Regions from separate parts of the Shewanella sp. ZOR0012 genome, predicted to be linked through region 3. Evidence: predicted binding sites of a transcription regulator. Region 3 holds the regulator's gene; each other region holds the start of a gene.
The links. The regulator sigma-54, encoded in region 3, starts transcription at its own class of promoters, with help from an activator protein. The targets are predictions, from matches to a motif close to GTTGGCACGNNNNTNGNNT.
Positions count from the first base shown of each region.

Region 1: the regulator sigma-54 is predicted to act here: its motif matches at 1,752-1,770, upstream of L976_RS19120 (superinfection exclusion B family protein).
Region 2: the regulator sigma-54 is predicted to act here: its motif matches at 1,269-1,287, upstream of glnA (glutamate--ammonia ligase).

Region 1 covers NZ_JTLE01000094.1:3,975,255-3,978,541, forward strand. Annotated here, with positions in the region: gene L976_RS19115 (sensor histidine kinase) at 11-1,642, opposite strand; gene L976_RS19120 (superinfection exclusion B family protein) at 1,812-2,423, shown strand; gene L976_RS22490 (DUF3149 domain-containing protein) at 2,544-2,675, opposite strand; gene L976_RS19125 (bacteriohemerythrin) at 2,982-3,287, shown strand, end outside.
Region 2 covers NZ_JTLE01000094.1:4,340,459-4,343,745, forward strand. Annotated here, with positions in the region: gene glnA (glutamate--ammonia ligase) at 1-1,184, opposite strand, end outside; gene typA (translational GTPase TypA) at 2,159-3,287, shown strand, end outside.
Region 3 covers NZ_JTLE01000094.1:3,574,672-3,577,958, forward strand. Annotated here, with positions in the region: gene rapZ (RNase adapter RapZ) at 1-454, opposite strand, end outside; gene ptsN (PTS IIA-like nitrogen regulatory protein PtsN) at 451-894, opposite strand; gene hpf (ribosome hibernation promoting factor) at 897-1,184, opposite strand; gene L976_RS17275 (RNA polymerase factor sigma-54) at 1,213-2,688, opposite strand; gene lptB (LPS export ABC transporter ATP-binding protein) at 2,795-3,287, opposite strand, start outside.

The sequences.
Region 1 (3,287 bases), 400 kb from region 3:
CTAAATATTTTCAAATAGTGAACTCGTGGTGAGTGGTTATCTTAGGCGCATCGCATTGGTTAAGAGGAATGCGAATGTTAAATTGCGCGCCGCCAAGTGAAGAGTCTGCTTGATAGCTCATTGAACCTTTTAACAAGGTGACTGCATTAAAGGCGGCGGATAAACCTAATCCTGTGCCGCCTTTACTTCTATTGGTGGTAAAGAAAGGCTCGAACATATGTTCAGCGACTTCGGGGGGGATTGCGACGCCATTATTTTGGATGCTGATATTCACAAAACCCTGCTCAATACTGGCGGAGATTTGTATCTGATTATCTTCTCGGTCTTGAAATGCATGGGTATAAGCGTTGGACAATATATTACTGACGATTTGGTTTAATAGACTCACATTAGTTTGAATATTTAAGTTGGGATCGACTTGTAGGTCGGTTTTTGCGTTGAGTTTAGGATGCATTATCAAGCTAGACGCTAAAATCTCTTTAAGCTGCCTTTGCAGATTGATGCACTGATGCTCTTCGTGGCTGCGGTCGATAGCAATAGTCTTGAATTTTTGAATTAGGCTGCTGGCTTTGGTGATATTACGAACTATAAGCTCACAGCTTTGTTGATACTCGTCCAAAATCGCATTGATTTCGTCGAGTGTCGCGTGCTCACTATGGATAAGCTCTATGAGTTCTTCTATATGGTTTAATTGCGCGCTGGCCGCCGTTAAGCAAATACCAATGGGGGTATTAATTTCGTGCGCCACACCAGACACTAACCCTCCTAAGGCGGCCATTTTTTCCTGTTCAACTAACACCTGTTGTGCGCGCTTTAGAGCGGCTAAGGATTGCTCTAACTCTTGGGTTCGCTCTTTAACTTGTCTTGCTAGTTCTTCCTTATAACTACGTTCGAGTTTCAGTAAACGCTCTCTATCTTCTAATGCTGTTTGTAACTCGGCTTTAGAACTTTTCAGTGCTTCAAATGAGCTGCGAAGTTGCCCTTGCATGCTGTTAATCGCATCAGCAACTTGTTTAAACTCATCGATTTTCTCCTTACGTTCAAATTGAAGGGGTTCGAAGTCCGCGTCTAAGTTAATCCGTTTGCAGTATTTACTGAGTTTATCGAGATGTTTAGTGATGTTGTACCAGACTAAAAATAGAATAAATCCAGCGACTAAGAAGGTTTTTATGCCATTGGAGAGTAAAATAAGGATGGCTTTATCGTAAAGGCGGTCATAAATGGCATCCATGTCTACTTGTACTTCTAAAGTACCAACGTTGATATTGTCGGTCGGTGATTTATACACCAGAGGAAAGATTTTATTTAAAGTATGAGTTGGTTTTGGGGTTCCTCCGTTCCACGACTGGCCACTATCATCTTTGATTGAAATGTAGTTAATATCAGGTAGTTGGATGAGACCATTCAGTTGGGTGTTAATCAGTCTTTCATCTATTACCCAAATACTTGCAGCTAATACATCGAGGTTAGCTTTCTCGATATTAGAAAATACCCGATCAATCCGACTAACATCGCCCCGATAATCGCTAATGAGTTGGTAGGCTGTCGTCATTAGCGTGATTAAGGAGCTGAATAGCACAATTGACAAGGTGAGGTGCCTACCAATCGGGCTTTTTATAAATTGACTGAAGAATGTCAGCATCTTAAATAATCTTTATCTGATAGCAAGTTGGATGCTTATAAGCATAGACTCAAGCTTAAAAAATTTCGCATGTTATCCCAGTGAAAAATCCCTCAATATTGAACAAAGCAATGGCATCAAACTTGCTTGGTCTTGGCTAAGTTCAATTTTTTGTCACTGGGATAACACTATGATTAAACTCAAATTCGATTCAGTGAAGTTGTTTAACCCTAAGAAGGTAATGTTTCGGGTTATGCTGTGGCTAATGGTGAGTTGTGCGGTTTTATTGGCGATGCCGTCAAATATTCTTACTTTGCTGGCACTGGATAAGTTTGTACCCGAGCACGCACATTTTGTCGGGCTTGGACTTATTATCTCGATCGCGTATTTTTTAACTCAGTTATTGAACTTGGGATTAGATGAGTCGATTCGTCATTTAAGTGATAAGCGCATCACCGAGACCATTGAAGCAAAAGTTAATTTGCTGGATCGTGCAGAGCGAGCATTATTACGAGAATTCTTTTTGCAAGGAGCCACTATTTTGACATTGCCGCAAAACGAACCCGCGGTAAAAAGTTTGCTCAGTGCGTGTATCCTCGAATGTTTAGGTAATGAACGTCATTACGCAATCCAAGGGCCCACAGCAGACTATAAAATTTCGATGAAAGCACGTATCTACTTAAATCGGGGCGTTTTACGTTTACCAGCAGGGGAACCAAGTGAAGAAGAAATGCAACATCTGATTAAAGCGCGCCCGCAGTTTCTCAATGGCTTAGTTCAAAACCGTAAACACGCAGCTTAAGTGTAGCGTTGGCTCTAACGCGAAATTACAGGCATAAAAAATGGGGGTTAATGGAACCCCCATAACAACGTGCAATTTTTACAAGCTACAATGAACAGAATAACAATTTGGAAGCAAAAACTACGATTGTTGCGCTGACTTCACGATAAACATCCAAGTGATATAAGAAATTATCCCTATAGTGCTAAAGATAACGATCATTGAAAGTAAACCAATTGGGTTACCGAACATTAAATCTAACCAAAATGCCATGATTGAAATCCTCTTTCTTGTGAAGTCATCCATACACTAGCGCTCTTACTGTCAGCAAATACTGATCCTGATCAATAAAAAATCGACGTCCTAAAACAATCTTGTAACCAAAGATTAACCCTGTGATCTACTTCAAATTTAGCGGGTGATGAAATTTTATCAAACTCAATCTTTTGGGCTTTGTTTCTTACTTCATTCGGGACTAGTCTTAAGAGTAGTAACTATTAAGTGATACCAAGAACAAGGTATTTGCTAATCCGTTTTAGCATTGATTGAAGTTAGACTGCATTTTTGAAGGAGCCAAAAATGGCTAGCACCACTGTTAAAAAGGGCACTATGGGATATGGTATTATTTTCGCTCCTATGGTCTTACTTTTATATCCCCTTTATTGTTTGCTTAGTAGCGCGCATTGGGTTGCAACCTTATGTTTAATCGCACTTGCCCTTATTCTATTTTTTAACATTAACAAACTTATCCGTAATCTGAGGCACCTCGAGCGTGCGGCTCATCACTTGGGTGACGGTGATTTGAGTTACCAGCTTGATGAGAAAGATGCGGGAGTGTTTCACACTGTCGTTCACAGCATCAATCGCATGGGCGAAGATGTGAGT
Region 2 (3,287 bases), 770 kb from region 3:
TTATCCATCGCTTCGCCTGGATGGATCTTGTTTTGGATACCGTCGATACCCGCCATCAGCAGTGCTGCGAAACCTAAGTATGGGTTTGCATGTGGATCTGGGAAGCGAGTTTCGATACGACGACCTTTAGGGCTTGGTACCACTGGAATACGGATTGAAGCGCTGCGGTTACGTGCTGAGTAAGCTAACATCACTGGCGCTTCGAAGTGTGGTACTAAACGCTTGTAAGAGTTAGTGCTTGGGTTAGTGAAAGCGTTCAGTGCGCGAGCGTGCTTGATGATACCACCGATGTAGTACAGTGCAGTTTCACTTAAACCAGCATATTTGTCGCCTGCGAACAGGTTTACGCCATCTTTCGCCAGAGATTGGTGAACGTGCATACCGCTACCGTTGTCGCCAACGATTGGCTTAGGCATGAAAGTCGCAGTCTTACCGTAGGCGTGAGCCATGTTGTGTACTACGTACTTCAGAATTTGGATTTCGTCCGCTTTCTTAGTCAGGGTATTGAAGCGAGTTGCGATTTCGTTTTGACCCGCAGTCGCCACTTCATGGTGGTGAGCTTCAACCACTTGACCCATTTCTTCGAGCACTAAACACATAGCGCTACGTAAGTCTTGTGATGAGTCAACAGGAGCTACTGGGAAGTAACCGCCTTTCACGAATGGACGGTGACCAGTGTTGCCACCTTCGTAGCTAGTGCCAGAGTTCCATGCCGCTTCTTTAGCGTCGATTTTCACGAAACAACCAGACATGTCAGTACCGAAACGGACATCGTCGAACAGGAAGAATTCTGGTTCTGGTCCAACTAATACAGTGTCAGCGATACCGGTAGAGCGTAAGTATTCTTCCGCTTTTTTCGCGATAGAACGTGGGTCGCGGTCATAACCAGTCATAGTGCCTGGCTCGAGAATGTCACAACGGATCAGCGCAGTGGTTTCTTCGGTGAATGGATCCAGTACGAACGTAGTTGGGTCTGGCATCAGTACCATGTCTGATTCGTTAATGCCTTTCCAGCCAGCGATTGACGAGCCGTCAAACATTTTACCGTCTTCGAAGAAGTCAGCGTCTACCTGATGAGCTGGGATAGATACGTGCTGCTCTTTACCTTTGGTGTCGGTAAAACGTAAATCAACAAACTTAACTTCTAATTCTTCAAGTTGCTTTAAAACTGATTCAACTGACATTCTCAAGTCTCCGGTAGGGTAAAGGGATGTCCCTTCTATAATCTTTTAACTCAAGTTGTGCTTGAGCAAAACTTACTAGCTATAAAGCGATATCTATGCCAACAATTTAACTTGTTGATAATTAATGAATATGTGTTTTATCGCACTATCTTTAACTCTGTGTTGCACCTTATTGGTGCGTTTTGATGTGGTATTTTGGTGCATTCATCCATTTTGGTGCGCGCCATTCGCCCCCCATTTTAGTGCAGTGACGATGAGCATCGGCTTGCTTGGTTAATTCATATCCATATTCAAGCTGAGCAGCATACTCGCTGTTAGCCTGTTACTATCCATTAGGCTCAGCAAAACAGAATGAATTTAGCATATAAATAAGTCTAGATAACCGCGTAAGCTCACTGTTTTCAGTGCTCGCCATAATGTCACAAAACAGTGAGATGCTAAGCTGTTTTTCTGATAATGATTTTGGCTTGTTTTCATTTCTTATCATTAAAAATCAATTGATTAGTCTTGTTGTTCTTAGGTGGGAATAGAGTTTATTGAAACTGCGTCTAAAGCCATTTATTTAGGCTATAGAGAAAATACTTAGGTAGCGGTTTGGCATACTGATGTGTTTGGACGAAAAAACGGGGCTGCCGAATTGGGGTTATTCGCTATACTTATGGCGGCCTTGAGCGCATAGTCTGCAATGACATTCCAGTGAAAAATAGTAATTTCAGCTGGTTAGTCGTATTGAGTTCGAGATAACGTGGCAATTGTCTGCGCGTTAACGGTGCATTTGGGTTATTTGCCTTATCGCCATAACTGATTCGTTAGCATAGGCCCCAAAAAATAGTTTTATAAGTGTTCAAAAATAATCCTGTGCGATATGGCCGCTCTGGAGTAGAATGTCACGCTTTTTTATGGCGACTCAACGTAGATTGCTGTAACGAATATTGTAATATCCCTAATTTTGTTTGATGGTAAGAGGTTTATCTGTGCTAGAGAATTTACGTAACATCGCCATTATTGCGCACGTTGACCATGGCAAAACGACCCTGGTTGACAAGCTGCTGTCGCAATCAGGAACCCTTGAGACCCGGGGAGAAGCTACTGAGCGGGTGATGGACTCCAACGATCTTGAAAAGGAGCGTGGAATCACGATTCTGGCAAAGAACACTGCCATCAAGTGGAACGACTACCGCATCAACATCGTAGACACCCCAGGCCACGCCGACTTCGGTGGTGAGGTTGAGCGCGTTCTGTCTATGGTTGACTCAGTATTACTGCTGGTTGACGCCGTTGACGGTCCAATGCCACAGACTCGCTTCGTAACCAAGAAAGCGTTCGCCCAAGGCTTAAAGCCAATCGTTGTTATCAACAAGATTGACCGCCCTGGTGCACGCCCTGATTGGGTTATCGACCAAGTATTCGACCTGTTCGATAACTTAGGTGCGACTGACGAGCAATTAGATTTCCCAATCGTTTATGCTTCTGCATTAAACGGTTTTGCAACTTTAGATCCGGATGTCGTCAGTGAAGATATGACGCCACTGTTCCAGACTATCATTGAAAAAGTATCTCCACCTGCAGCAGATGCTGAAGGTCCGTTCCAGATGCAAATTTCTCAGCTTGATTACAACTCTTACGTAGGTGTAATCGGTGTTGGTCGCATCAAGCGTGGTAGCATCAAAGCTAACCAACAAGTGAGCGTAATTGGTGCTGACGGTAAAGTACGCAACGGTAAAATGGGCCAAGTATTAGGTTACATGGGCTTAGAGCGTACCGAAGTTGACGTTGCAAACGCGGGCGACATCGTAGCGATTACTGGTTTAGGCGAGCTGAAGATTTCTGACACTGTGTGTGCCGCTGGTAATGTTGAAGCACTACCACCACTATCAGTTGACGAACCAACGCTGACCATGACGTTCCAAGTCAACACTTCACCTTTCGCAGGTAAAGAAGGTAAATACGTGACATCACGTAACATTCTTGAGCGTCTGCAACAGGAATTAGTGCACAACGTGGCACTGCGTGTTGAAGAAACCGACAGCCCAGACCGTTTCGCGGTATCTGGCCGTGGTGAATTACACTTATCTATCCTGATCGAAAACATGCGTCGTGAAG
Region 3 (3,287 bases):
GTATTTGCCGCACTTGGTCGCTGAGTTCATAGATATTCAGATTCGAGGTATCTATATAGTGATCCATCTGCTGTGACAGCGGCTCGAGCAATTTGCCTTCAAGCTTGATGGCTTCTTGCAGTGACACTCGGCTCTTAGATAAGGGATGTAAGCGCCGCGTTTCACTGTAGCGTTTGAGCAACACTTTATCGCTGGAGTTTAAGAAGAAGCTGGTGAGTTCAGTGCCCGTAGGCAGGCTGGCAAGCTGTTTAACCAGCACTTTGTCTTGCTCTGGTAAATTGCGCACGTCAACACTGATAGCAACGAGATCGTTACTGCCTTTGAGCTGTTCAAGCAAACTGCCAATCAAAGGCAAAGGCAAATTATCGACACAATAGTAGCCGAGATCTTCAAGCACTCTAAGTGCGACCGATTTGCCTGAGCCTGAACGCCCTGACACTATGACCAGTTTCATCCAATGATTACCTGATAGAGTTCCGTTTCATCATGCGTCTTGCGCAATTGTTTTAATATTTGCTTGTCACTGAGCTTTTCAGCCATGCATGACAAGGTACTTAGGTGCTGCTGACATTGGTCGGCAGGCACGAGTAGTGCAAATAAAATATCGACGGGTTGTTTATCGATAGCATCAAAGGCTATCGGCTCCTCACATTTTATCAATATCGCTATGGGTTGTGTTATATCGGTTAATCGACCATGTGGAATGGCGATACCGTTACCTATACCTGTGCTACCCATCTTTTCGCGCGCCACGAGGCTTTCGAAGATCTCTTGAGATGAGAGGGTGGGGTACTGGGCAGCGGCTAAGTCGCTGATGAGTTCCAGTACCTTTTTCTTACTGCCCGGAGTGGCGCAGGTTGTGCACTCCGGCCGCAGTATGGTACGAAGTTCCATTGCTAGTGTTTTGTTAACTTCTCTTTGTGTTTAATAACCTGACGATCAAGTTTATCAATCAGGACGTCTATGGCAGCATACATATCTGCATGCTCTGAAGTCGCGAAGACTTCACCACCGGTGAGGTTGATTCTCGCTTCGGCAATCTGTTGCATTTTCTCAACATTGAGCACAACGTGCACATTATTGATCTGTTCGAAATGACGTTCAAGTTTTGAAAACTTTTCCTCAACATATGCCCGTAACGATTCAGTAATCTCGATATGGTGTCCACTTAGGTTTATTTGCATAGAAACGTCCTCCGATACTCACAATAGGCTATAAACTTTTACGCTGATTGGAAGGGGGAATAAGCATCGCTTCTCGGTACTTCGCAATGGTTCTGCGCGCAACGTTAATTCCCTGTTCTGCCAGAAGTTGAGCCATCTTGCTGTCGCTTAATGGTTTTTTCTGGTTTTCCGCTGCAACCAGTTTCTTAATGAAAGCTCTGATTGCTGTGGATGAGCACTCACCGCCATCATCCGTCCCGACGTGGCTTGAGAAGAAATATTTTAGTTCAAAAAGTCCTTTTGGGGTATGCATGTATTTTTGTGTGGTCACCCGTGAAATGGTGGACTCATGCATCTCTACCGCCTCGGCGATATCGTTTAGGACCATAGGTTTCATGGCTTCTTCACCGTATTCGAAGAAACCCTGTTGGTATTGCACTATGCAGTTTGCCACCTTGAGCAGTGTTTCGTTACGGCTTTCAAGGCTTTTAATAAACCACTTGGCTTCTTGCAGATGGCCACGAATAAATTGGCTATCAGCTTGATTTTTTGAACTTCGGGCCATTGCTGCATATTGCTGATTTACGTTGATTTTTGGCATGCAGTCAGGGTTTAATTCGACCACCCAACGGCCGTTTTTCTTCGACACCGATACATCGGGGATCACATATTCTTCATCGACAGGGGTGATGAGTAAACCGGGACGAGGGTTCAAGGTTTGGATCAGCGCAATACTGTCCCTTAACTCGTCCTCTTTCAGTTTGGTCTTACGCATTAACAGCCTAAAGTCGCGAGCGGCGATCAGATCTAAATGATCTTTGATCAGCATGCGGGCGTTTTCGATGTGAGGGGTATCAGGCGAAAAATGAGATAGCTGGATCAGTAAACATTCGCTTAAATCCCTTGCCGCGACACCAACGGGGTCGAAATGTTGAATACGCTTGAGCACGGCTTCAACTTCGTCGAGTTCAATCTCGGGATTGCCCATGGCTTCGAGGATATCTTCAGTGCTTTGAGTGAGATAACCTTGATCGTCAATGGCATCAATAATCGCGGTGGCAATGGCTAAATCGGTTTCAGAGAAGGGTGTGAGGTTTTTTTGCCATTCTAAATGTTCGTACAACCCCTCGCTAGTTTCCCCTTGGAAGGGCATGTCATCTTCACGGCTGGCGCCAGAACCTGAGTTTGGCGATGCGGTAAATACTTCATCCCAAGTGGTATCCATGGGTAACTCTTCGGGCAGAGATTCTTTGGTCAGCGACTCGGCAATGTCCACGGTGGAATTATCTTGTTCCTGTGGCTGGGCAGTCGTTTCGCTAAAGTCGGTATCGGCGATATCTTGCTTACGTTCGCTAGGCGCGTCAAATTGCTCCTCTTCCAGCTCGAGAAGAGGATTAGAGTCTAAGGCTTGCTGGATTTCTTGTTGCAGTTCCAATGACGACAGTTGCAGCAGGCGAATGGCCTGCTGAAGTTGTGGCGTCATGGTTAACTGTTGACCCAGTTTGAGCTGGAGTGACGCTTTCATGTTACCGCTGATCCCTAGGTTATTATTGTGAGTTTAGGTCGCTTGATATCATATGGATGGAGCCTAGCGCTCTCAAATTCAAGGCTTATTAGCTTTGTTTTAGTAACTATAGCCTGAATTGTTCACCTAAGTACACAGCCCTAACTTGCTGATTGTCTAAGATCTCTGCGGGTGTGCCCTCGGCAATAAGATTACCGTGACTCACAATGTAAGCATGTTCACAGACGTCTAAGGTCTCGCGCACATTGTGGTCTGTGATAAGTACTCCAAGGCCTCGGCTCTTAAGCTGCTCGATAATTTTCTTGATATCGATAACGGAGATCGGATCAACGCCCGCAAAGGGCTCATCAAGCAGAATAAACTTGGGGTTGGCCGCTAAGGCGCGGGCAATTTCGACGCGGCGACGTTCACCGCCCGATAAGGACATGCCTTGGCTGTCACGAATATGGGTGATATGGAACTCTTCTAGCAGTTGCTCTAGTGCTTCTTCGCGCTGGTCACTATTGAGCTCTTTACGGGTTTGCAGTACCGCCATGATGTTGTCGTGTACGGTTAATTTACGAAAGATACTCGCTTCCTGTGGTAGGTAACCAATACCT